Pseudovibrio sp. M1P-2-3: one gene and its partners. The protein of the gene in region 3 interacts with the protein of the main gene of each other region in a pairwise test. Links are inferred from orthologs where the notes say so. Each region holds a gene or a part of one and is shown on either strand. Other genes may lie near its edges.

Region 1 (11,826 bases), 2.9 Mb from region 3 along the record:
AGCCTGTGCCGCAGTAGCCGAGTTTACATAGGTAAACCCTACGTCAGCCCCCTCTTGGGCAAGCCGTTTTACAATGGCAGCTCCCATACCACGGCTTCCACCAGTAACGAGTGCAACTTTTCCATTCAGATCGCTCATTCTTTAAATTCCATTTTTGTAACGATTGACACATAATTGAATAATGGGCTTGAGAATGATGGTCAACTGTTTTATTTGATGATCGTTACATAAAGAGGAGCAACATGACTTCCAGAGGCCGGCCAAGAAAATTCGATAGAGACGCAGCGCTTAAAAGCGCAATGGTACTTTTCTGGGAGCAAGGATATGAAACCACCTCCATGAGCGACTTGGTAAGTTCCATGGGGATCAACTCTCCCAGCATATATGCAGCATTTGGCAGTAAGGAAGCGCTCTTTCTAGAGGCCCTGAAATTATACTGCCAGACGGATGGCGCTAGGGTTTGGGATGCGATGACGCAAGAAATTTCTGCCTTCAAAGCCGTTGAAGCTATGCTCATAACGAGCGCCAGAGAGTATACACGGAGTGATCGCCCTCACGGCTGCTTTGTTATTCTAGAGGCCCTCCACGGCCATGCAGGAAATGAAAGCATTCGCCAAGAGCTCTGCACCCTGCGGTCCGCAAATATCCGCAGATTAGCTCAGTATTTGGATCACAGTATGAGCGACAAAGAACAGGCACCTGATCTTGATTGGCAGGCCATCGCCCGCTTCATTGTGACCTTGCAGCAAGGCATGTCTATACAAGCGAGAGATGGAGAAACGATTGAAAATCTCTTAGAGGTCGCGAAACAAGGTACAAAGTGCTTTGAGTATCTTGTTGGCATACAGACCACATAGGCGGAGTGTAGGCCACTCCAGTTATTACAGAGGAAGAAAGCCGGTCTGGTTTTTTATTATGATGGGCCGATAGGTCATGGCACCACACTCGAAAACCAGTGTTTTTTCGATCAATGCTTCTTCGCAGCCTTTTGGAAGATCATAGATCACGCCTTCATCATGCCCCCCAAAAAACAGGTTTTCAGCATGATCCAGTTCACTAGGGCCAACAGTTTGGCGCAATTCAAAAACGGAGACCAGTAGATTTCCCTTTGCTTGATGCCTCCTGTTTTCCAGGCCCCATAATCCAAGCTGACTATCTTTTGTGCTCGTAGCAGCCCCTAAATGCCTGCCATATTCTTCAGCTTCTAAAGTTTTGGGCTTAGGCGTCGTCTCCAAAGGGCCATTATGGGGTTTGGCATTCAAAGCTGTGATATCAATCACTGGTACTTGGAAAGAAGATAGGGCATAGGCGACTAAACCTACCGCAAGAACAGACAAAACTACAAAAAATCTAGTCATAGTCCCCCCTCTTCCGCTTCACTTTCAGTAGACGTAAGTACCTGACTAGAAAAACTTTTGGCGCCCTTAGGAGGAGAAAATTCAAAAAGATCGCTTTTAAGGACAGATGATATTTTCCACTCACTAAACTTCATATGAGTTTGAGGTTCGCCCTCAATCTGATTGTAGGTCACAATCATATAAACTGGAAGTTTGGATTTCCTATCAACCCAGACTTGCCAGTCAATTGGATCACTGAAGTAAGCAAGGTGGTGTGCGGGGCCACTTTGTAACCTCTCCAAGCCAATATAGGAGGAGTGTTTGGCCCACCTTTCCATATCATCGCGAAAATGCTTTGTAACCAAATCGACACCGGGAAGTGTCAGCTGGTATTTTTCTCGCAAGACGGAGAATATGTCTTTGTCATCAAGGTCTATTTTCTCTGTCTTATATAAACTCCTTGTGACATCAAGGTATGAAAAATTACCTTCATTATAAAATATCCGGCTAACCCCATTCACCCTCGGAAGATCAAGAACAACCTTGTCTTCCTCTGCCAACTCTACAGAATACTTGTAGAAAAAATTCAGTGTTTCGAGGTTCTTAAAAATACGTTCTTCACTCACGAAAACGGTAAACTTAATTTGCTTGGCCTTGCCAATCTTCGATAATGCTTCAATTAGCATTACCTTGGCCCTCTCCTGTGTTTCTGCATGGGCCTTTCCAAAACCAAACAAAGCCAGCACAGCACACAGAGCAAAACACGTTAGTTTCTTTTTAAAATTAAACCAGGCCACAAGAAGTTTCCCACTCTGACTTCAAGATACTTCAAAACATCTGACGAATAGCTTTGAGTCACTCACTTTAGTGGCATCAAGTAAAAATCCCTCTAACCTATGGCTAAGAAGCCTCATAGTTCTCTTGCAAGTTTCCTCGTCCTCTCATGTGAGCCCAACCGGGCCGCGCAAAAAGAAACTTTCCCAGACCATATTTTTGAATACACCACCATAATAAAAGAGGCCCGCAAACCGCCGAAAACGTCACCAAGGCGGATAGAACATCAATACTTGGAAAAATGGCTGGCAAAACCATACGGGAAACGGCCATTGGAAAGAAAAAACTCAAATAGATAACCAAAGAATTTCTGCCACAGCCCCTTATAAACGCAAAACCCCTAGCCTTCGTAATTAAGGCAGACACACATACCACGGCAATAGCGCCCAACCCTCCCAAACACAGGGATACGGCGGGATGGGTATCTTCTCCGTAAAAGACCAGATATCCATTCAAGAACGCCCAGAAAACCAAGAAAAGAGAGGCGAGTGATTTTTGTTCCTTCACACGGGAAGCTACTTTAAAAATTAAGGGAGAAAAGCTGAAACCAATATAAAAATAGATGAAATACTGTGTGAAATTATCAAGGACCAGCCACCCACTATCTACATTCGCGACCTGCATTCCTATAGTAGAACAAATAGCGATAAGGGCGGGAACTTTAGAATCATGAAGGAGTTTAATGGAGATAAAAAACAAAGGAAGAATATAGATAAACCAAAGGGTTCCAAAGGGCTCTATAAAAGAGAGGAGATACAGTTTCAAAACTTCGCTCCAACCGTATTCACCGGTGAATGAAGGAAGTTTCAATACAAACTGGATGGAAAGCCATAAAATGTAGAAATACGCAAAATGCAGGAGTTTCCTATCAAGATAGGTTACCCAGTTTTGCTGAACAGTCCGGACTATAAATAGTCCAGAAATCATAAAAAATGCAGGCATTCTAAATGGTTTAGCGAAAGCAACCAGATCGCCCATCCAGCCGGTCGAACCAAGTGCCGCTTCCACGCCAAGCGTGGAGTGCATCATTACCACAAAAATGATGCAGATGCCCTTCGCATAATCAACCCAATCTACTCGATCCGCTTTTGTAGCAGTTGAATGCCCCATACCACCCCATCTGTAAAAAGAGATAGGGTTTACTTTAAATAGAATTTTATCAAAGTGGTGCGCTAGATATCACTGAATCAATTAGATTTGTTTTCTTGGTTAATGGTGGCGGAAAGAGGCCCATGTACCTTTTGCAGATACTTTTTGCTAGGTTTATTCATTTCGCCACGGGCTAATTCGATCAGTACCACCAGTATTCTGTTTTGAAGTTGTCTCGTCATCTTCTTGATTGTGACGAGAAGATTGCCAGTCATCTTCATCCAAATCCACGACACCGTCACGGTTTCGTGGCCGGGAATACCCATCAACATTGACGTTTTTAATCGTCATGTTCGCCGCAAGATATCGGCCAATCGCGCTACGTACGGGCGGGATAAACAGAATAAGGCCGATAGAATCAGTAAAGAAACCGGGTATTAAGAGCATTATGCCCGCGACCACAATCATCGCCCCATGCATTATTTCTTCATTGGGTACCCGACCCGCATCAAGCTCTTTGCGCATTTTCATCAGCAGGCTTAGGCCCTGATAGCGCAGTAAAGCAGTGCCCGCCACGGCAGATGCCACCGTCAGCAAAATTGTGGGAAGTGCGCCGATAGCACTACCAACTTGAATAAAAAGATAAATTTCGATCGTTGGGACCAAAATAAAGGCGGCAAGAATAATCAGTCCGATTGGCATTTGTCTCGTTTCATTTCGTTCTAACCCTTCATAAATAGGTACATTTGTTTCATATTACGAGTGCCGAAAAGCCCATGAAGGTATATTAGAGGATTGCGTCTAACAAAGTGAAAATACAAAATATTATTTTTATGGGCTTTTGCCCTCCTTTTGACTGGAAGTTGCGCGAAGAAACCTTAAATTAGTGACAGACACTATAAAAATCGTTAGAGCCACATAACTTTAGTGGTCCTGCTGGGGTGGTAGAACCTCGGTACGTGGATAAGGGATTGGTCGGTAGCACGGCATGAGCGAAATTTTCGACGTATATAACATCATATTTCTAGTAGCAGCCGTGTTGATTTTTCTCCGGCTCCGTTCTGTACTTGGCAAACGTACTGGGAGCGAAAGACCTCCGTTTGACCCCTATTCCATCCGACAGGACAAGGATCAGACACGCGCCTCCAAAACCAGCGATAATGTAATACAGATGCCTGGTAATGAAGAGAAGCAGTCGTCACAACAAAATACCGAAGAGCTCAAAGCACAAGCCCAAACTGCTATCAATCAGGTTGCGCCTGAAGGGTCTGACCTACACCAGAAGCTCAGCCAGATTCTGGAATACGAACCAGGGTTCAACCCAAAGGAATTTCTCAAAGGGGCCGGCATGGCCTACGAGATGATCATTGTTGCATTTGCGCAAGGTGACACGAAAGCACTGAAAGACCTGCTCTCCGAAGATGTTTACGCGGGCTTTACCCAAGCAATTAATGACAGAAACTCCCGCGGGGAAACCGTAGAATCAACCTTCATTGGCATTGATCGCTCCAGCATCCAAGATGTTCAGCTGGTTGACAAAAAAACCCACATCACCGTCCGTCTGACGAGCCAGCTCATTTCAGTGACAAAAAACTCGGATGGGCAAGTCATCGATGGCGACCCAACACAGGTGAGCAACGTTACGGATATCTGGACATTTAGCCGCGTCTTGGGCTCCAATGATCCAAACTGGAAACTTGTGGCAACTGAATCGGTAGGATGATTGGACAGCCTGTACATCGGCTTCCGAAATTCTTAGTAAACCTTCTTTTCATAGTTTGTCTGGCTCAAGTACTTTTGGCCGCAAACAGCAAAGCTTTTGCAAAAGAAACATTCGTTCCGATTAGCTATTTAGAAATTCCCAATTGGGCTGCAGAGGATCACTCTGCGGCCTTTTCCGTGTTTTCCAAACATTGCCAACGACTTCTGGAACTACCGGACAAGGGCTTCCATATTGTTTGTAAAAAAGCCCTTGAGATGGATCAGGCGGAGACAAAAAGTTTCAGAGACTTTTTCGAGCGCCACTTTCAAGCCTACAAGATCTCGAAAAACGGCTTCATAACGGGGTATTATCAACCCGAAGTAGACGCATCACTACATCAGACAGATCAATACAACATTCCTCTTTATAGATTCCCTAAAGGGGTCAAAAACCTTCCAGACAGGCAAGCAGTCATGGAGGGAGCACTATCGAATAAAGGTCTTGAACTTGTTTGGTTAAAAGACCCAGTCGAAGCCTTCTTTATTGCCATTCAGGGCTCCGCTCTTTTAAGAATGCAGGACAAGAGCCTCTACAGTCTTCGCTATGCAGGGAAATCCGGTCACCCCTATACTCCCATTGGCCGTATCTTGATCGAAAAAGGTGATATTTCCAGAGACAAGATGTCGATGCAGGCAATTAAAAGCTGGCTCAATGCACATCCAGAGCAAATTGATGATATTTTGACCCAGAACAAGTCCTATATCTTCTTTGATCTTATTAAAATTGAGCGGAAGAACTCAGCTCCAATCGGTGGAGCTGGGCTTCCTTTGAAGGCCGGTTACAGCCTTGCCGTTGACCTTAATTTCCACGGGTATGGTACGCCTATATTTCTGAGCGGTTCTAACGTTCCTGTTACACAACAGAGTGCGCCTTTTGCCCGTCTGCTCATAGCTCAGGATACTGGCTCCGCAATTATAGGGGCCGCGCGCGGTGATCTTTATGTAGGAACTGGTAAAAGTGCAGGTGCACTAGCAGGGCAATTGCAGCATCGTGTCCAGTTTTTTAGTCTGCTTCCCAAAGCCAACGAGATCGCCCTCGAAAGAAAACAATGAATACTAGCGGTCCAAAAAAGAAAAAAGGAAAAGAACTTTCTGCAGAGGACAAACGCCTGTGGAGCAAGGTTGCACAAACTTTAACGCCTCTTCACCCAGAAACGTTCAGCTTTGAGGATATAGATCCACCTAGCCCCGAGATACAAAAGGCGGCTGTAGATCACAAAGCAGCTAAACAACCCCAATTAACATCGACAGAAAAAAATCTGCGTAAATCAGCCCGCTTGGGTACGCCTGTAACTGCGCCGGTTCCGCCACTTGCAAAAATGCCACGCAAAACCCGCAAGCGTGTTGCGAAGGGCGGAGGCCGAATGATTGATGCCCGAATAGATCTTCACGGCCTTACTCAACATCAGGCCCATGATCGTTTACGAGGCTTTTTGCATCACAGTCAGCAGCAAGGTTACGCACTGGTTCTCGTTATAACAGGGAAGGGCACTCCCACTGCCCACAACGCTTACGCGGGAGAGCGCGGCGTGTTACGACGCGTAGTTCCACATTGGTTGTCACTACCTGACTTCCGGCATTTAATAATAGGATTTGAAGCGGCGCACACCTCCCACGGAGGAGACGGAGCCATTTACGTTCAAATACGTAAAAGACGCGATTCATCTAGGGATTACTTATGACTCCATTTGGTGCAAAAATTAGAGAGTTCAGACAAAAGCGCAACATTACATTAAAAGAGATGGCAGCAGCGCTTTCTGTTTCCAGCGCCTACCTTTCTGCCCTTGAGCATGGTAAACGTGGCAAACCTACTTGGTATATGGTTCAAAGGATTATTACCTACTTCAACGTAATTTGGGACGAGGCTGAGGAGCTTCAAAGGCTCGCTGAAGTTTCAAACCCCCGTATCACCATAGATACGGGAGGACTGCACCCCAAAGCGACCGAATTGACGAATGTGCTTTCCAACAAAATTGGCGGATTATCAGAGGAATCGATTGACCATCTTCTACATCAGTTACGCGTTGTCTCAGTGAAAGACAGTCTTTGAAAAGACCATCAGAATCTACGAGGACATAGTTTACAGCTAAACTTCTTTACCTACTAATACCTTGAAGAGACACAATCGAATCTGCGGATAGCGAAATGACCCCTACAACCTTAAACATCGACCACATTCTGGAGGCTGGGCAGCTTCAAGAAGAATTTGACGTTATTGTAAAGGAACAGGGGGGAGACGGGAATAACCCCAAAGTCCGAAACCTTATTCTCTCGCGCCTTAAAGAGGTCCAGTCAAATGGCCGCTCTGAAATTGAGAAAATGCTGCTGGACGATGGGGCAGGGCGGCGATGTTCTGAACGGCTATCTGCTCTTCAGGATCTGATTATCCAGGCAATTTATGATTTTGCACGCTCACATATTTATAGAAACGAAAACCCTAGCAAAGGTGAGCGTATCGCAGTAATTGCGGTGGGGGGCTATGGACGGGGTACGCTTGCCCCACAGTCAGATGTAGACCTGTTGTTTGTCTGGCCCTACAAGAAAACCCCTTGGGGCGAGCAGATGATCGAGTACATCCTTTATCTGCTCTGGGATCTGGGACTTAAGGTAGGTCACTCCACAAGAAGTCTTGATGAATGTATCCATCATGCCCGCGAAGACATAACTGTCCGTACCTCCATACTTGAAGCTCGTCATGTTTGGGGCGACATAGAGCTTTTCGAGCACCTACAGGATCGGTTTGATAAAGAGATCGTAGTTGGCACAGGTGCCGAGTTTATTGCAGAAAAGCTCGCTGAACGCGATGAACGACACGACCGCCAAGGAAACTCACGCTATATGGTGGAGCCGAATGTAAAGGAAGGGAAGGGAGGACAAAGAGATCTCAATACTCTCTTCTGGATTGGCAAATACTTCTACCGTGTTCCCAATGGTGTCGACCTTGTAGACAAAGGTGTCTATTCACGAAGGCAGCTAAACAAGTTTAGGAAAGCCCAAGACTTTCTATGGGCTGTCCGGTGCCATCTGCACTTCCTCACAAAACGGCCCGATGACCGCTTAACATTCGATGTACAGCAAGAAATAGCAGCTCGCCTCGGATATAAAGACCATCCGGGCATGCGGGCCGTTGAACGCTTTATGAAGCACTACTTTCTCGTCGCCAAGGATGTGGGAGATCTTACTCGCATCTTTTCCGCGGCGCTTGAAGAGCAGCATGTAAAGTCTGCTCCTAGGATTTCCCGCTTTTTTGAAAAAATCGTACCTTTCAAAAAGAAGCGCATGCAATCCATCAAGGGTACAAAGGATTTCCTTGCTGTAAATGGGAGAATTGTCGCTGCGAACGATGAAGTCTTTAAAAAAGACCCTGTCAATTTAGTACGTATTTTTTACTTACTGGATACGCAAAATCTGGACATGCATCCCGAACTTCTAAAATGCATTCGCCGCTCGCTGCGCCTGATTACAGATGATCTACGCCAAAATATCCAAGCTAACCGGCTGTTTATTAAGATATTAACCAGTCGTAGCGATCCAGAGGCCGTTCTTCGGGCAATGAGTGAAGCTGGAGTGCTTGGTCGCTTTCTTCCCGAATTCGGAAAAGTCATCGCGATGATGCAGTTTAGTATGTACCATCACTATACTGTTGATGAGCACCTACTAAGGTCCGTTGGCATACTATCCGAAATTGAACGCGGGCTGGGAGAAGATGACCATCCCCTGTCTACGGACCTCATTAAAACAATCCCTAGTCGAAAAGTACTTTATGTTGCCATGTTACTGCATGACATTGCGAAGGGAAGGCCAGAAGATCACTCAATCGAAGGGGCAAGCATTGCAAGAACTATTTGTCCAAGGCTAGGTCTTTCAGTCTCCGAGACTGATACCGTTGCGTGGCTGATCGAGTACCACTTGGAAATGAGTACAATTGCTCAATCCAGAGATTTGAACGACCCTCAGACGATTAAGGATTTTTGCAATAAGGTCCAAAGTCTGGAACGCCTCAAACTTCTCCTCATCCTGACAGTTGCGGATATACGTGCAGTAGGGCCAAAGGTTTTCAATGGTTGGAAAGGCCAGTTGCTGCGGACTCTGTATTTTGAAAGTGAGACCGTGTTATCCGGTGGTCACGGGCAACTGACCAATAAAGAAAAAGTGGAACAGTCCAAAAGAGAACTTTCCACCACACTCGAAGCTCTGCAATGGTCTGATGAAGACATCGAATCCTGCTTGTCCCGGCATTATGACGCGTACTGGTTAAGAGTGGATTTGAACAGAAAAATCCAGCACGCAACGATGATAAGGGAGATGGAGCAGAAAGGGGAGCTTCTTTCAACTCTGATCAAGCCCCATACTTTTGAAGCTGTCACGGAAATTACTGTTGTCGCACCGGACCATCCTCGTCTTCTTTCCATTATTGCTCACGCTTGTTTTGCCTCAGGTGCCAATATTGTGGATGCCCAAATTGACACAACAACGAGTGGCCTTGCAGTTGACACCATTTTCATTCGCCGTGAACTTCCCGAAGATAAAGATGAAAAGCGGCGCGGCGAACGCATAGGCTCCCATATCAAATTGGCCCTGCAAGGATCGGCCCCGAAAATCAGCCGGACACAAATCAAGCAGGCAACCAACCACAGAAGTAAGGCCTTTGAGCTGGACACGACTGTTCACGCGAGCAATTCGTGGTCCCATGACTATACGGTCTTGGAAGTAATAGGGCTTGATAGACCAGGCCTTCTTTTTGATCTGACAAAAGCGATTTCTTCCCTAAATTTGAATATCGCATCCGCACATGTTGTCACATTCGGCGAACGTGCCGTGGATGTTTTCTACGTTACTGACCTGACTGGTGGAAAGGTGAGTAATGTTGGACGCCAAGAAACAATACGCTCCACGCTAATTAAGGCGTTTGAGGGCCAGACAAATACCGAGAAACCTAAAAAGGTCCGTCGGCGTCCCAAAAGACTAGCGAGCTAACTTAATAGATGAATCTCTTCAAAAACTTTGCCAAGGTCGGCGGAGCAACAATGCTCAGTCGGCTACTCGGCTTTTTACGGGATGTGCTCCTTGCTGCCTTTGTTGGCACGGGGCCAGTAGCCGACGCCTTTGTCGTGGCCTTCCGGCTCCCCAATCTTTTCAGACGCCTTTTTGCCGAAGGGGCTTTTAACTCCGCGTTTGTGCCGCTGTTTGGCAGATCCCTAGAAGAGCAGGGAAAGGAAAAAGCCCGTCAGTTTGCAGGTGAAGTGGCTGCGTTCTTGTTCTGGACACTCCTCATTATAACCGCAGTTGCAGAAGTGGCGATGCCTGCCTTAGTGTTAGTGCTGGCACCAGGATTTTTTGAAGAGCCTGACAAATTCGAACTCACGGTTCTTATGTCACGCATCGCATTCCCGTACTTGCTGTTTATGTCTTTACTGGCATTTATCAGTGGTATTTTGAATACCTTCCAGCGATTTACGGCGGCAGCTCTAGCTCCTGTCATGCTTAATGTGGTCATGTCTATTGTCCTGCTTGGAATTGGCCTGAGCGGGCTTCCACCCGGCAAAACTGTAGGCACCATTTTGGTGTGGGGCATAGCGGTTTCAGGAGTGGTTCAACTGGCATTCGTCGCCTTTGATTTACGCCGCCTTGGGTTCAAAATTCCCTTGGTTCGCCCAAAGTGGACACCTAATATCAAACGCCTGTTGGTTTTGGGTCTTCCAGGGGTTATTGCTGGCGGTATTACTCAAATCAATATTACCGTGGGTACAATTATTGCCTCCCTGCAAGACGGGGCCAACTCTTTCCTTTACTACGCAGACAGGGTCTACCAACTCCCTCTGGGGGTGGTCGGCATAGCAATTGGAGTTGTGCTTCTCCCAAGCCTTACCCGGCAACTGCGCTCAGGAAACCTGCTGGAAGCACGCAATTCCCAAAACCGTTCTTTAGAGTTTGCCTTAGCCCTCACATTACCCGCAGCTATCGCCCTACTGGTTATTCCGCACGAAATTATTTCAGTCCTTTTCCAACGTGGGCAATTTGGCGAGGAAGCAGTTCAAAAAACATCGGCGGCACTTGTCGCTTTCGCTGTAGGCTTGCCAGCCTTTGTTGTAAACAAAGTTCTCTCTCCCGCTTATTTCGCTCGGGAGGACACAAAAACCCCTATGGTATTTGCGGCAATAGCAATGGTCGTAAACGTTGTTCTGGCAGTCTCCCTGTTTCCCTATTTAGAGCATGTAGGCATTGCTGTAGCCTCATCGGCGGCAGGTTGGATAAACACCCTTTTATTAGCCATTGTACTTAAAAGAAGGGATCATTTCGAATTCGATACGATTTCTCTTCGCCGAATTCCGCTATTGGTAATCGCCAGTCTTTTGATGGGTGCCGCATTGTGGTTTGGAGCCTTAATGCTAGAACCTTTATATTATTCCGAGTTTTTTGCAGTTCGTGCTGCAGAACTCCTCATTCTTGTAGGTGGCGGAATGGTGTTCTTTGCACTTTTTGTTCAGCTAACTGGAGCCGTAGATTTGCTTGGTCAAATGAAACGTTTACGCCGCCGGTAAGCCAAGGGAATCTATGAAACAGTTTTCGCTTGCGCTTTTTGGTGTACATGTTCATAAAACACCCCGTTTTGCGCAGTAAATGCGCGCCCCCACAGGCCCTTCCAACAGGCCGAAGCTATTAGGGAAATAAATTATGTCGGCTTTTCAGCCTCGCGTTTTCTCCGGTGTTCAACCCACTGGTAACCTGCACCTTGGAAATTACCTCGGCGCTATCTCACGGTTTGTTCCATTACAGGACCAAATGCCCTCCATGTACTGTGTCG
Region 2 (11,435 bases), 1.0 Mb from region 3 along the record:
ACTCAAAAGTGATTTAATGCTTGTTTGTTAAGGGGATGTGGTTACAATATAGGCATGTAGTTAACTGCACATTCGATGTGCAGTACTTTAAGGGCAAGATGCGTAAGCATGATTAAAATTGGCGAAATTCCTGTTCCGAACAAAGTGATTCTGGCCCCAATGTCAGGCGTAACCGATTTACCCTTCAGAAAACTGGCTTTGAGGTATGGGGCTGGTTTGGTTGTGAGCGAGATGGTCGCAAGCGCCTCACTCGTGACGGGCAGCGAAGAAAGTCGTATGCGCTCCGAAGGGGCGGGGATTCGCCCACATATTGTGCAGCTTGCAGGGCGAGAGCCTCATTGGATGGCTGAAGGTGCGCGCATGGCCGAAGCCGCAGGAGCCCATATTATTGATATAAATATGGGCTGCCCCGCCAAGAAAGTTACAAGTGGGTACTCTGGCTCTGCTCTTATGAAAGATTTGGGCCTTGCCATGTCTTTGATTGAAGCAACCGTAGCTGCTGTTGATATCCCCGTCACATTAAAGATGCGACTTGGGTGGGATGAAGCTTCGATCAATGCTCCGGTGTTGGCCAAGCAGGCTGAAGATGCAGGGATTAAGATGATCACTGTACATGGGCGGACACGGAGCCAATTCTATAAAGGAAAAGCTGATTGGAAAGCCATTCGCTCTGTTCGGGAAGTTGTTTCTGTTCCATTAGTTGCAAACGGGGACTGTACTGGATTTGAAGAAGCGGATTTGATGCTGGAGCAATCTGGCGCCGACTTGGTTATGGTTGGGCGAGGGGCTTATGGTCGACCCTGGTTACCTGGATTTATTGCGCATTACTTGGAGACAGGTGAAAAACGTGTAGCACCTTCGGGAAGGGCGTTGGCTGAGCTGATTATAGAGCACTATGAAGCGATACTGGAGCTTTATGGGGAGCATATTGGTGTTCGGGCAGCCCGTAAACATTTGGGGTGGTATCTGGAGGCAAGCGGTACTCTGCATCTCGCCCCAGAAGGCTTTGTAAAATCAATAATGACAAATACTGAGCCTGAAACAGTAAAATCTCAAATTTATGCATGGTTTGTTGAAAGTGAAAGTCGGAGAGCTGCTTAAATGAGTGGTGACAATGCAGTGAAATTAGTCGAAGTTGCAGGAGAGGGGCAGTTGGTTCTGGATTCTCTTCCTCATCCAGTTCTGGTTCTCGATGAAGATAATCACATTTTTAGAGCCAATAGTGCGGCTGAAGGCTTTTTCCAAGCTAGTCTTTCTGTATTGCGGCGGCATTCCATTTCGCATTTCGTTCCTTTTGGGAGCCCGCTTCTGGCACTTGTTTCACAGGTTCGCTCGCGCAATGCATCTATAAACGAATATAAAGTTGATATTAGCTCGCCGCGCATTGGCGTGGAAAAGCTGGTTGATATTAACGCGTCTCCCATGAGTGATCGGCCGGGTGCTGTAGTCCTTCTCTTTCAAGAACGAACAATGGCTGAAAAGCTGGACAAGCAGCTGACGTCCAGAGGTGCCGCGCGTACAGTAACCGGTTTGGCGGCCATGCTTGCCCATGAAATCAAAAATCCTCTTTCAGGAATAAGAGGTGCCGCCCAACTTCTGGAGCAGGCCGTTGAAAATGAGGATAAAGCGCTTACACGTTTGATTACTGATGAGACAGATCGAATAGTTAAGCTTGTGGACCGAATGGAGGTATTCTCCGATGAGAGGCCAATAGATAGGGAACCTGTCAACATTCATTTGGTTCTTGATCATGTTAAGCGAGTTGCAGAAAACGGCTTCGCCAAGAATGTCAGGATTGTTGAGAACTATGATCCTTCCTTACCGTCAGTTTATGCAAATAGGGATCAGTTGGTTCAGGTCTTTATTAATCTTTTGAAGAATGCAGCGGAGGTGTTGGAGGTGAAAGGTGATGCGGAAATCACTCTATCGACAGCCTTTCGACCTGGAGTTCGCCTATCCATTCCAGGGGCTCGTGAACGAGTGAGCTTGCCTCTTGAGTTCTGCGTAAAAGATAATGGGGGAGGGGTACCTGAGGACCTTCTTCCGCACCTGTTTGAACCATTTATTACAACAAAGACAAACGGCTCTGGGCTAGGGCTTGCGCTTGTCGCAAAGATTATTGGTGACCATGGCGGTGTAATTGAATGCGATAGTTCTAGAACGGGTACGACTTTTCGTATCCTGATGCCAACCTTTTCTCCACTTGAAACTAATATTTCGTCATAGGACAGATTTCCGATGCCTCTTGGAACAATTCTTGTTGCAGATGATGATGCTGCGATCCGCACGGTGCTCAATCAAGCTCTCTCAAGGGCTGGATATACAGTTCGTTTGACATCCAACGCCACAACGCTTTGGCGGTGGGTTAGTTCTGGTGAAGGGGATCTTGTAATTTCCGATGTTGTGATGCCCGACGAAAACGCGTTTGATGTCCTGCCGCGTATAAGAAAACTGCGCCCGGATTTGCCTGTTGTCATTATGAGCGCGCAGAATACATTTATGACTGCGATTAAAGCATCGGAACAAGGAGCCTATGAATATCTGCCCAAGCCTTTCGACCTGAAGGAGTTGATCGGAATTGTCGGTCGGGCACTTTCTGAGCCCAAAGCCCATAGTGTAAATGCAGCAGCGGAGAATCAAGAGAATATCCCCCTTGTTGGGCGCTCCCCTGCTATGCAGGAAATTTACAGGGTTCTTGCCCGATTAATGCAGACTGATCTGACGGTCATGATCAATGGTGAAAGTGGAACGGGAAAAGAACTCGTTGCAAGAGCTCTTCACGATTATGGTAAGCGTCGAAATGGTCCCTTTGTTGCGGTAAATATGGCTGCAATTCCTCGGGATTTGATCGAATCTGAGCTGTTCGGACACGAAAAGGGCGCGTTTACTGGTGCGCAAGTACGCTCTTCAGGGCGCTTTGAGCAGGCAGATGGCGGAACTCTGTTTCTTGATGAAATTGGAGATATGCCAATGGAGGCGCAAACGCGGCTTCTCAGGGTTCTTCAGCAAGGTGAATATACAACAGTTGGTGGGCGAACGCCTATTCAGACTGATGTTCGAATCATTGCAGCGACTAATAAAGATTTGCGACAACTAATAAATCAGGGGTTGTTTAGAGAAGATCTTTACTTCCGGTTGAATGTTGTTCCTATTCGCCTTCCACCTTTAAGAGAACGTACGGAAGATGTTCCTGACCTTGTGAGGCACTTCTTCTCTTTAGCTGAAAAAGAAGGGTTGCCTTCCAAGCAAATTGAAGTAGCAGCTCTTGACAAGTTGCGCCGCTACAGATGGCCAGGTAACGTAAGGGAGCTGGAGAACTTAGTCCGACGGCTCTCCGCCCTCTACCCGCAGGAGGTTATTACTGCAGGGCTGGTTGACATGGAGCTCAGCCAACCTGTTGTGTCAACGGTAGAAGAAGAGGCACCGGCCAGTAAGGACTTGAGTGGAGCCGTAGAGCGGTTTTTGGGCGCGTATTTTTCTGAGTTCGGGGATACATTGCCGCCTCCAGGTCTATACCACCGGATTTTGAAAGAGGTGGAATATCCGCTCATCAGCGCCTCATTAGCTGCGACGCGTGGAAATCAAATAAAAGCGGCAGAGCTTTTGGGGGTAAATAGGAACACCCTTCGGAAGAAAATCAGAGACCTCGATGTGCAGGTAATTCGGAGCTCCAGATAGGAAGCCGTCTGTTGGCCGTTAGGTGACGTTCATTCACCTTCCGATGTTGTGTTATCCCCATAGGGAATGGAAATCGGTTTGATATGTGGCATATTAACAACAAGGTGTGGTAATGATGCCATAGTGCTCTGTCGGGCAGTTCATTTTAAATTCCAAGTTCGGGCTTCATGAACGCAAACAGTAAAAGTGATGGGGACGTCAAGGTCACCAGTCTTGGCGGTCGCAAGGCGCGAATTTTCGGTCTTGTTGTCGTGTGTTGTTCTCTCATATCTATTGGGGCTTCCTTTGCGGTACTGACCGGCCTAACGCCGATTACCCCAACTGAGAATGTGATCTATATAGCTTTGGCTGCCAATGGAGTTTTGGTTGCCACACTTACAATTCTTATTCTTTGGGAGTTTGGTAAGCTCCTGAAAGCCCGAAAACGCGGAAAAGCTGCAGCAAGGTTGCATGTCCGTATTGTGACTATGTTCAGCCTAGTTGCGGCACTGCCTGCGATCTTGGTTGCTGGAGTGGCAACGATTACCTTGGATCAGGGACTTGATCGATGGTTTGAGAAGCGAACACGCCAGATTATTGGCAATGCTCAGTCCGTAGCTGCAGCTTATGTACAAGAGCATGGAAATATTCTGCGTAGTTCGCTGATAGCTATGGCTAAGGATGTAGATCTAAATAGAAGCGCCTATCACTACGAGCCTTCCCGCTTTGACCGCTTTTTTGAAACCCAGACATGGGTGCGAGGGCTACTTGGAGCCTACATTTTAAAAAATGATGGTACAGTTGTATTGAAGGTGTTGCGTGATCCAAATATTGTGCCGCTTTTACCGCCAAAAGTTGCTATGGAGCAAGCTGCAGACGGGAATCCGATCCTGATCCATCCAGGGGTTTCCAACTTGGTTGGTGGTGTGATCAAACTATCTGCCTATGATGACTTATATTTGTACGTCACACGAGCACTTGATCCTCGTGTTGTTGAATATCAAAGACTTGCTGAAGCGGGGGTGACCGAATACGCCGAGTTAGAGCAGCGGCGCTTTGGTGTCCAGCTTGCCTTTGCTCTGGTTTATGTGGGTGTTTCGCTGGTCCTTCTGCTTTCCTCAATTTGGGTAGGGTTTGGTTTTGCCGATAAATTGGTCAAGCCTATACGAAATCTGATTGGGGCTGCTGATCAAGTTTCAAAAGGAAACTATTATGTTGAGGTTGAGACAGATCGCTCGGGTGGTGATTTGGTTAATCTTGGAAAAACCTTCAACAATATGACAGGGCAATTGCGTGGGCAAAGGGATGCTTTACTGGCTGCAAGTGACCAAATTGATAAACGCAGACGCTTTACTGAAGCCGTACTTTCAGGTGTCTCCTCTGGCGTCATTGGTATAGATGATGACGGTCTAATTACTCTGGTAAACCGCTCGGCTATCCAACTGCTGGGGCAGGACGAAAATGAGCTGCTTAATCGTCCGATTCAAGAAGCTGTTCGAGAATTTGCGGATCCTCTTTCCAAACTTATGGAAGTTGGAAATGGAAGAAGTCGCTATTTTCAGGTTCAACTGGTTAGGAAGGGGCGCGAACGAACCGTTAATGTTCAGGTAACAACGGAAGAAGCCACGCGCAGCGAGCATGGTTTTGTGGTGACCCTAGATGATATAACGGATCTTGTTGCGGCGCAGAGGAATACGGCTTGGGCAGATGTTGCACGCCGAATTGCCCATGAAATCAAGAACCCCTTAACGCCGATTCAATTATCCGCTGAGCGAATTCGCCGAAGGTACGCAAAGAAAATTGAAGAAGGGGATCGTAAGGTCTTTGATCAATGTGTGGATACAATTGTACGCCAAGTGGGTGATATTGGCCACATGGTTGATGAATTTTCCTCGTTTGCACGAATGCCAAAACCTCGCATCAGTACTTCGGACCTACGCAATACAGTCCGGGAGGCTGCTTTTTTGCAGTCTGTCGCCAATACTGAGCTGAAAATAGAAACGGATCTTCCTCCAGAGGCTATTCCAACCCGATTTGATAATCGATTGGTGGGGCAGGCCATTGGCAACGTTATAAAAAATGCAACAGAGGCAGTTACAGCGTATTTAGCAACATCGGCGACCGAAGAAACCGGAGTGGTCAATGTTAAATTGATCGTCGATGGGGACTTGAGGATAATTGAGATCACAGACAATGGGATTGGTCTGCCCAACGAACAGCGGCATAGGCTGCTGGAGCCATACATGACTACCCGAGAAAAGGGGACTGGGCTTGGGCTGGCAATTGTTCGTAAGATTATGGAGGACCATGGTGGAGGCATTGAGTTGCTTGATGCTCCAGATGTCGCATGCGGTGGCCATGGGGCTATGGTCAGACTAATGCTGCGTGATAATACGCAAGAAAATACAACTGGAATTCAAACTGAAGAAGTGGTGGTGGCTAGCAATGGCAGCGGACATTCTGATCGTTGATGATGAAGTCGATATTCGAGAGCTGATCGCTGGAATTCTTGAGGATGACGGATTTACGGCACGTACAGCAGGAGACAGTGACAGTGCATTAGCCGCTATTGCGGACCGGCGGCCATCTCTTATTATTCTTGATATCTGGCTTCAAGGCAGCAAGCTGGACGGGCTTGAGCTTCTTGACGTCATTCGGAAGCAAAATCCGGATTTACCAGTCGTTATTATTTCTGGACACGGGAATATCGAAACGGCCGTCTCTGCTATCAAGAAGGGGGCTTATGATTATATTGAAAAGCCATTCAAAGCGGACAGGTTGGTTTTAGTCGCTGAACGTGCTCTGGAAGCTTCTAGTATGAAGCGTGAAATCCGTGACTTGAAGCAGCGCAGTGCCGATGCCTCCCAGCTCATTGGCAGCTCAAGTGCTATGAATCACCTGCGGCAGACGATTGAACGTATCTCTTTAACAAATAGCCGTGTGCTCGTTAGTGGCCCTTCCGGGGCTGGAAAAGAGCTCGTAGCGCGGACTATTCATGAGGCATCTTCTCGCTCCAAAGCACCCTTTGTTATTTTAAGTGCTGCAAATATTACTCCTGAACGCATGGCGGAAGAGTTGTTTGGGATTGAGGAAACAGAAGGTGTCCCTAGGAAAATCGGGGCACTGGAGCAAGCGCATGGCGGTACTCTTTATTTAGATGAAATTGCCGATATGCCTCGAGAAACCCAGAATAAGATTTTGCGAGTTCTGACCGAGCAGAGATTTAACCGTGTGGGCGGAGCAAACACTGTTGAAGTGGATGTTAGAGTTTTATCCTCAAGCAGCTGCAACATGGAAGAAGAAGTCAATAACGGGAATTTCCGCGAAGATCTATATCACCGTTTAAGTGTTGTTCCGCTGCGTGTTCCCGCTCTCTCTGAACGACGTGAAGATATTCCGCAGCTCATACATTTCTTTATGCAGCAGATTTCTGCGGCTTCAGGCTTACCAATGCGCCGGATTGGTGAAGATGCAATGGCTGTTCTGCAAACCCATGATTGGCCTGGAAATATCCGTCAGCTTAGAAATAATGTAGAGCGCCTACTAATTTTAACTAGAGCAGATCAAGAGGCAGTAATTTCTGCCGACCTATTGCCTTCTGAGGTTGCATCCACACTACCGACTATGCCGGGAGATACTGGAGCGGATGAGCTTATGTCGTTGCCACTACGAGATGCGCGGGAGCAGTTTGAGCGTGCCTATCTTCAAGCTCAGGTGAAACGTTTTGGTGGTAACATCTCCCGTACCGCCGAATATATCGGAATGGAAAGATCGGCATTACACCGGAAGCTCAAGTCCCTTGGTCTGTCGTAGGTTGTTTTCTTTGTGATAAAAGGATTTTTATCCATATATGTAGGTATCTGGCCCCGTATTGTATTTGATCGATATAAGCTGTAGTGATTCTGTGCTTTAAAATGGATAATTAAGTCCTTGTACTGTGTTCACTATGGCCTTGACGCTCGCTGTGCGCTTGAGCTGTAATTTGCCTTTAAGGAACAAAAATGAAAGTTGTGATTTGTGGGGCAGGGCAAGTTGGCTATGGCATTGCCGAAAAACTTGCATTGGAGCAAAATGATGTATCTGTTATTGACTCCTCACCACAGCTCGTAAATGTCATTCGTGATACACTGGATGTCCGTGGATTTGTCGGGCATGGTGCGCACCCTGACGTGCTGGCTCAAGCTGGCGCGGATCAGGCGGATATGATCATTGCTGTCACTCTTTATGATGAAGTTAATATGGTGGCCTGTCAGGTTGCCCATTCACTCTTCAATGTTCCAACTAAAGTTGCGCGGGTAAGAGCTCAAAGTTACCTCATCTCGGATAATCGTAATTTGTTCTCTCGGGATAACATGCCTATTGATGTTATTATTTCTCCTGAGATTGAGGTAGGGGACATGGTGTTACGGCGTCTTTTGCTGCCTGGAGCCATGGAAACAGTCCGTTTTGGAGACGATAATATTATTGTTGTTGGCATCGACTGTAGAGCAGATTGTCCCGTTCTCAACACCCCCTTGCGTCAGTTAACGGGTCTGTTTCCTGATTTGAACTCGGTAGTGGTTGGAATTGCCCGTCAGGGAAAAATATTTGTTCCTCGAAGCGGTGATATGATTCGAGAAGGAGACTTGGCCTACGTCTGCTGCAAGAAGGATCAAGTTCGCAGAACGCTGAGTATTTTTGGGCATGAAGAGCCTGAAGCCAAGCGGGTACTTATTGCTGGTGGAGGGAATATCGGCTCGTATGTTGCTCGGCATCTGGAAAGTCGGCAAATCAGGACCAAGGTCAAGATTATTGAACAATCCAGAGAAAGGGCTGTTCGCATTGCTGATGAAATGAGGCGCACCGTTGTATTGCATGGCAGTGCTCTTGATCAGGTTGTATTACAAGAGGCGGATGTTCAAGATTGTGATATCGCAGTCGCGCTTACAAATGTTGATGAAGTCAACGTCCTATCCTGTGTGATGGCAAAGAAAATGGGATGCGAAAGGAATTTGGCTTTGCTGAACAACTCCAGCTACCCTGCATTTGCAAATGCTTTGGGGATTGATACATTTGTGAACCCTCGTCAAGTCACAATTTCCAAAATACTGCAACATGTGAGGCGTGGACGTATTCGTTCCGTTCATGCACTTCAAAACGGTGCGGCGGAGGTGATTGAAGCCGAAGCCTTGGAGACCTCCCCTCTAGTTGGTCGGCCTTTACGTGAAATTGACCTATCTGAAGGCATTAGAATTGGGGCAATTTATCGGAGGGGCGAGGTGATCAGTCCGACTGGCGATGATCGTGTAATGGCCAATGACCGAGTGGTAATTTTTGCAGTAGCAGATAAAGTTCGCCAAGTTGAGCAAATGTTCCGCGTATCACTGGAGTTCTTCTAGTATTTTCTATGACAATCAAGCACTCAGGAGAAGTGTATGTCTCGTGTTGCCTATGTTAATGGACGCTATCTTCCCCACGCGACTGCAGCCGTGCATATTGAAGATCGCGGCTACCAGTTTGCCGACGGTGTCTATGAAGTCTGTGAGGTTTTGCAGGGCCACTTGGTAGATCTGACGGCACACCTAAACCGACTTGACCGCTCTTTGCGTGAGTTGAACATTCAGTTCTCAATGAGTCGCAATGCCTTGAAGAGGATCTTGGAGGAGGTTCTACGGAAAAATCTGGTTAAAAATGGTATAATTTACCTTCAAGTCACCAGAGGCGTATCTTCAAGGAACCATTTTTTTCCAAGTTCCGAAGTTAAGCCCTCTCTCGTTGTAACAGCGCGTTCTGTTCCTCAGTTGAAGAAGTTAAAAGCTCAGCAAAATGGTATCGCCGTCATAACGACACCGGAGAATCGTTGGGAGAGGGTAGATATTAAGACAATTGGGTTACTCCCCAACGTTTTAGCTAAGCAAAAAGCAAGGGATGCAGGGGCCGGCGAAGCATGGTTTGTGGATAAAGAGGGCTTTATTACAGAGGGCAGTTCAACGAACGCTTGGATAGTAACTAAAGACAACGTGTTGTTAACTCGGCCCGATGATCATGGAATTCTGAAAGGAGTCACAAGGAGTGGTGTTGTGAAACTCGCGGAAATGCTGGGGTTTCAGCTAGAGGAAAGACCGTTCACAGTTTATGAAGCCCAAAATGCTACGGAGGCATTTGTTACTTCTGCTTCCGGGCCGATTGTACCAGTAGTGAAAGTAGATGGAACTTTAGTTGGAGATGGTTCCGTCGGGTTAATTACGCATGAATTAATAAAAACATTTCACGAAAGGTCTGAGTTGACTAAACTAGCAGTTGCCTAAACAATGTATATTCGGTTCGGGCCTTTGTAGGGGCAACAATCTGTGTTTGTTGAAATCGGGCAGGATCGCATCAGATAGGAACATTAAACTGGGCGGATGCCGCGGCCGCGTCCGCTAAAATAGGAAAAAAAGAGTTATGGCTGACCGCGCTCAAAATCTTCAAGATACTTTCTTAAATCATGTTCGGAAGCAAAAAACGCCTCTGACAATTTTCTTAATTAATGGGGTGAAGCTACAGGGCGTCGTCACTTGGTTTGATAATTTCTGTGTACTGTTGCGTCGTGATGGGCATTCACAGCTCGTTTATAAGCACGCAATCTCTACAATTATGCCAAATAGTCCTGTACAATTGTTTGAACCATCAGATGATGAAGGCGAAAAGACAGGAAGCTGATTGAAGCTACAAGATAAGAAGGAAGCCGGTCTCAAACGTCTCGAAAGAGATGCAAATATTGAGGCTGGCGAAGTCGAGGTTACGCGGGGAACCCGTTCTCTCGTTCTAGTCCCAATAATAAACAGCCGTGTACTTGCTCAACCAAAAAGCGGCGCAGAAAGACCCTTTGGTAACCAACGTAGTCCAGAAGCTCGTTTGGAAGAGGCTGTAGGGTTGGCCGCCGCCATTGAGCTTAGCGTAATCGAAACTGGTATTATCCGTCTTTCGAATGTAAAACCCGGAACTCTTATCGGGGCGGGTAAGCTTGAGGAAATTAAAAGTCAAATTCTCCTCAATGAGATTGAGTTGGTTGTCGTTGATCATCCCCTTTCCCCCATTCAGCAGAGAAATCTTGAAAAAGAATGGAATACAAAGGTAATCGATCGCACTGGCTTGATACTGGAAATTTTTGGTGAGCGAGCTCAGACAAAAGAAGGTCGCTTGCAGGTGGAACTTGCCCACCTGACTTGGCAGAAAAGTCGCTTGGTGCGATCATGGACACATCTTGAACGACAAAGGGGTGGCCTTGGCTTTATTGGGGGCCCCGGGGAAACTCAGATCGAAGCTGATAGACGCATTATTCAAGAGCGTATTTCCAGACTTGAACGGGAACTGAGAAAAGTCGAGAGAACACGCGCGCTCCATCGTAAACAACGTAAAAAAGTTCCCCATCCTGTTGTTGCATTTGTCGGATATACAAACGCTGGCAAGTCAACGCTCTTTAATAAGATGACAAAGTCAGAAGTGTTCGCAAAAGATCTGTTATTTGCAACACTTGATCCAACTTTGCGCAGACTAAAGTTACCTCATGGCAGCGAGGTCATTCTTTCCGATACTGTAGGGTTTATATCCGAGTTACCGCATAATCTTGTCGCGGCGTTTCGTGCAACGCTTGAGGAAGTTATAGAAGCGGACATTATACTTCATGTCAGAGATATCGCCCATGAAGATACGCGGGCTCAAGCTGAGGATGTAAATGAAACCTTGGAGCTTCTGGGGCTTAAAGTTTCTGAGAACGACCGCGTTATTGAAGTCTGGAATAAAATAGATCTGCTCGA
Region 3 (4,229 bases):
ACAGCATGAAACGCTGCGTCCAACCTTTGCGATAGCAATTAAGCATGTCGCGCGAAGGGTGATGAATAGCCCAATGGACAACACTCATTGCCTTACTGTTATCGATAAGAAAGAGAGGAAAACCAGCGAACAGACCGATCACGCAACTGCTGGGAGGTTGAGATCCATACAGTAAGGTCAGATCCCCTTACATCATATCAATGTAACCTGAGCGTAGATCAGCCTAAGGAATGCGGAGGGACACCAGCACGATATTCGCCTGCTACCCTTCGAACGGCATCCGGCCACCAAGGAGTTTCACTCTAGAATTTCCCAATAGACTTGAGGAACCGCGGAAATTAGATCTTCAGCAATAAGAAAAGGTCCGCAAAGTTCAGCTGCTCTCCCGTGAACCCAAACAGCCTGACAAGCTGCTTCGAACGCAGGTACACCTTGCGCCAGCAGCCCAGCGCACAGTCCCGCAAGTACATCTCCCGAGCCTGCGGTTGCCAACCAAGGTGTTCCGCTTGCATTTATAACAACTTCATTATCCGGGGAGGCGATAACCGTATCCGCCCCCTTCAAAACTATAATTGCACCGCTCCTTAGGGCCGCCTGCTGCGCCCTATCAACTTTTGACAGGTCTTTATTTGCGGCAAGGTCCGGAAACAGGCGGCAAAACTCTCCTTCGTGGGGCGTGAGGACAGTGTTTTTCCCGCTCTTTTGAATTTGTGAGAACAGTACTTCGGGGGTCACCTCAAAAGATGTCAATGCATCCGCATCCAGCACGAGCGCGCGACCACTTTTTAAACAAGTTAAAACATGTGAACGCGTCTCCCCGCCAATACCGGCGGCAGGCCCCACCACAACCGCACTATAACGAGGGTCTGACAGCACATCTTCTAGAGCACTGTCCATTACCATTACACTTGTCAAATGGTTTGCATGTACCTTCGCCGCATCGGCGCTGGCCACAACACTCACCAGACCGGCCCCAATTCGCTGCCCCGCCAAGGCGCTCAGGCGGGACGCACCCGTATGTAAAGCATCACCACTCACCACAGCAAGATGTCCACGGGAGTACTTATGCCCCAACCTCTCAGGGCTCGGGGTCACATCTTTCCAAAGCTCAATGGCATTCAGCTGTGCCAAGTTCCCAAGAGACGGCAAAGTGGACGATTTTACTCCGATATCGACAATTTCCAGCGCACCACACAATGAAGGACCTTCGTGAAGGTAATGCCCAACTTTAGGGCGAAAAAAGGAAACCGAAACATCTGCCTCAACACTGCACCCACGCGCACAGCCGGTTCTGCCATCAAGGCCGGAAGGCAAATCTACGGCAACCACATGAGCGGAACTTTGATTAATTGCACAAACCAGTGAACGCGCCTGACCTTCCAGATCCCGCGTTAACCCAGCACCAAACAAAGCATCAACAACAACATCATCCTCTGTCAACGTCCCAAGCGTTGAGAGCATCTCTTCATAGGAAATACACGGACGATCCATGGTGAGAAAGGCCGTGGCAGCATCTCCCTTCAACTGATTCGGGCGAACGGACACATAAACAAGGACCTCATAACCCGCTTCAACCAGATAACGGGCAGCAACAAATCCATCGCCCCCATTATTCCCCGGCCCCGCAACTATCAAAATACGAGCCTTTTGGGGTGAGAGACACTTACAGGCGGCGGCAACGGCACACCCCGCTTTCTCCATAAGATCAATGCCGGGCACACCGCCTTCAATCGTCAACCGGTCCGCCTGCCCCATCTGGGCAGGAGTTAGCAGTTCACTCATTACACTTCTCTTTCAGTTAAGGGCGCGGCGCAATCACAATATCCTGAGGTTGCGACAACTCGATCAAGTTCCCATCGGGATCCCTTATATATACAGAAAGCAACGACGATTTAGCTCCGGTTCTATAAACCGGCCCTTCCTCCACGGGCACCGCCTCTGTGGTAAGCCGGTCCATTGCCGCATCCAGATCTTCCACCAGAAAGCAAAGATCCGCAGACCCCGGCGTTGTTAACCGCGCCTTTGGCGAGGCTTTGGTTTCACTCACATGTAAATTGATCTTCTGACCCCCGAAGTGTAGAGCATGACGCCCTCCACCAAACACAACATGCTCCATACCCAGAATATCACGGTAGAAAGAGCAAGCAGCATCGAGGTCACTCACAGTTAGAACAATATGATCCAGCGCTATCAGCCGCATGAACGACTCCTGTTTCCATTGGTCCTCATCAACAGCTTAACGCCCTCCCCCTCCAAGAGCTAGACCCAGCGCGCCCTCAAAGGAAACAAACACCTACATGCCTGAAAAAACACCTATCAGCCTATTTTTTGAGCATCTGCATATTTTTCAGTCACTACACCTCGTAGATTTACCAAGGCCACTGCCTCTTTTTGTAGCCATTCAGCCATTTATCAAAACTGGCACGCTTTATGCTTTAAGAACTGGACGGCGGCTATATGAGGCCTGTGCGCCTCTAAATATAGATCAATTGGACAATTGAAGGGGCTCTGTTTTCGCTGTAACGAAAAGAAACCCGTCAATTAACCTGGGGTGGAGGCAATGAAGAAAATCGAAGCTATAATTAAGCCTTTTAAGCTTGATGAAGTGAAAGAAGCTCTACAGGAAGTGGGACTTCAAGGTATCACTGTTACTGAAGCCAAAGGTTTCGGGCGCCAGAAAGGCCATACAGAACTCTACCGCGGCGCTGAGTACGTCGTTGATTTTCTCCCAAAAGTGAAAGTTGAGATTGTTCTTAACGACGACTTAGTGGAAAAAGCAGTAGAGGCCATTCGCGACGCAGCCCAGACCGGCCGCATCGGTGACGGCAAAATTTTCGTCTCACACGTCGAACAGGCTATGCGTATCCGAACCGGTGAGACCGGCGAAGACGCAGTTTAATTTTCAGTTGAGACAATATCAACTGATCATAGATAGAGAAAAGTTGGTTCTTGGGGCATTAGAACCACATGTACTCCAACAGTTAATTACCAACGCAGCTTGCTGCAATAAAATAAAGGGTAGGACACTATGACAACAGCTAGCGAAGTCCTGAAAGAAATCAAAGAGAAAGACGTAAAGTTCGTAGATCTGCGTTTTTCTGATCCTCGCGGCAAAATGCAGCACGTCACAATGGACGTGTCGCAAGTTCATGAAGACATGTTTGCCGAAGGTGTTGCCTTTGACGGATCTTCCATCGCTGGTTGGAAAGCCATCAACGAATCCGACATGACTTTGATGCCGGACCCTGCCACTGCACACATCGACCCATTCTTTGCGCAGTCCACAATGTCCATTTTCTGTGACATTCTCGACCCGCTTTCCGGCGAAGGTTACAACCGTGACCCACGCATGACAGCAAAACGCGCAGAAGCATATGTGAAAGCATGCGGCGCTGGCGATACTGTATTTGTTGGCCCTGAAGCTGAGTTCTTCATCTTTGACGATGTTCGCTTCGCTTCCGACCCTTACAACACAGGTTTCAAGCTGGACAGCACTGAGCTGCCTTCCAACATGGACAGCGAATACGAGACCGGTAACCTTGGTCACCGTCCTCGCACAAAAGGTGGTTACTTCCCGGTTCCTCCTATCGACAGCTGTCAGGACATCCGCTCCGAGATGCTTTCTGTCATGACAGAAATGGGCGTTAAGGTTGAAAAGCACCACCACGAAGTGGCGGCAGCTCAGCACGAACTTGGCATGCAGTTCCAGACATTGACCACAATGGCTGACCACATGCAGATCTACAAGTACGTGGTTCATCAGGTTGCTCACGCCTATGGCAAGTCCGCAACCTTCATGCCTAAGCCAGTTTTTGGCGATAACGGCACCGGCATGCACTGTCACCTGTCCCTCTGGAAAGATGGTCAGCCAGGCTTCGCCGGCAACCAGTATGCAGACCTTTCCGAAGACGCTCTGTACTTCATCGGCGGTATCTTGAAGCACGCGAAAGCCCTGAACGCTTTCACAAACGCTTCAACCAACTCCTACAAGCGTCTGGTTCCAGGTTACGAGGCTCCAGTTCTTCTGGCATACTCTTCGCGTAACCGTTCCGCTTCCTGCCGTATTCCGCACACGACGTCGCCAAAAGCGAAGCGTGTTGAAGTACGTTTCCCAGATCCAACAGCGAACCCGTACTTGGCATTCTCCGCCATTCTTATGGCTGGCCTTGATGGCATCAAGAACAAGCTCCACCCTGGCGATGCAATGGACAAAAACCTGTATGATCTTC

What was found.
Region 1: the proteins of P6574_RS07550 (region 3) and P6574_RS20100 interact in binary tests that used the Escherichia coli proteins (3 or more experiments, as listed by UniProt). The link is inferred for Pseudovibrio sp. M1P-2-3 from one-to-one orthologs.
Region 2: the proteins of P6574_RS07550 (region 3) and P6574_RS11500 interact in binary tests that used the Escherichia coli proteins (3 or more experiments, as listed by UniProt). The link is inferred for Pseudovibrio sp. M1P-2-3 from one-to-one orthologs.

The regions. Positions count from the first base shown.
Region 1 is NZ_JARRCW010000001.1:4,548,544-4,560,369, reverse strand. What follows is about bases 6,809-10,198. They hold P6574_RS20100 ([protein-PII] uridylyltransferase), read left to right. Parts: upstream 6,809-7,166; coding sequence 7,167-9,998; downstream 9,999-10,198. Other genes in these bases: murJ (murein biosynthesis integral membrane protein MurJ), read left to right, coding at 10,007-10,198; P6574_RS20105 (helix-turn-helix domain-containing protein), read left to right, coding at 6,809-7,071. Also shown: P6574_RS20150 (SDR family NAD(P)-dependent oxidoreductase), read right to left, coding at 1-138; P6574_RS20145 (TetR/AcrR family transcriptional regulator), read left to right, coding at 243-857; P6574_RS20140 (hypothetical protein), read right to left, coding at 882-1,358; P6574_RS20135 (DUF2092 domain-containing protein), read right to left, coding at 1,355-2,134; P6574_RS20130 (acyltransferase family protein), read right to left, coding at 2,238-3,281; P6574_RS20125 (FxsA family protein), read right to left, coding at 3,435-3,962; P6574_RS20120 (Tim44/TimA family putative adaptor protein), read left to right, coding at 4,249-4,983; mltA (murein transglycosylase A), read left to right, coding at 4,980-6,074; P6574_RS20110 (Smr/MutS family protein), read left to right, coding at 6,071-6,703; more of P6574_RS20105, read left to right, coding at 6,700-6,808; more of murJ, read left to right, coding at 10,199-11,563; trpS (tryptophan--tRNA ligase), read left to right, coding at 11,697-11,826.
Region 2 is NZ_JARRCW010000001.1:2,645,125-2,656,559, reverse strand. What follows is about bases 165-3,163. They hold P6574_RS11500 (two-component system sensor histidine kinase NtrB), read left to right. Parts: upstream 165-1,101; coding sequence 1,102-2,226; downstream 2,227-3,163. Other genes in these bases: ntrC (nitrogen regulation protein NR(I)), read left to right, coding at 2,239-3,163; dusB (tRNA dihydrouridine synthase DusB), read left to right, coding at 165-1,101. Outside these bases: more of dusB, read left to right, coding at 109-164; more of ntrC, read left to right, coding at 3,164-3,678; P6574_RS11490 (sensor histidine kinase NtrY-like), read left to right, coding at 3,846-6,128; nitrogen assimilation response regulator NtrX, read left to right, coding at 6,103-7,470; Trk system potassium transporter TrkA, read left to right, coding at 7,659-9,035; P6574_RS11475 (D-amino-acid transaminase), read left to right, coding at 9,072-9,944; RNA chaperone Hfq, read left to right, coding at 10,081-10,338; GTPase HflX, read left to right, coding at 10,339-11,435.
Region 3 is NZ_JARRCW010000001.1:1,645,504-1,649,732, reverse strand. What follows is about bases 1,529-4,229. They hold P6574_RS07550 (P-II family nitrogen regulator), read left to right. Parts: upstream 1,529-2,560; coding sequence 2,561-2,899; downstream 2,900-4,229. Other genes in these bases: glnA (type I glutamate--ammonia ligase), read left to right, coding at 3,029-4,229; P6574_RS07555 (hypothetical protein), read left to right, coding at 2,298-2,501; P6574_RS07560 (VOC family protein), read right to left, coding at 1,799-2,200; P6574_RS07565 (NAD(P)H-hydrate dehydratase), read right to left, coding at 1,529-1,782. Outside these bases: more of P6574_RS07565, read right to left, coding at 298-1,528. UniProt on the Escherichia coli protein: P-II indirectly controls the transcription of the glutamine synthetase gene (glnA). P-II prevents NR-II-catalyzed conversion of NR-I to NR-I-phosphate, the transcriptional activator of GlnA. When P-II is uridylylated to P-II-UMP, these events are reversed.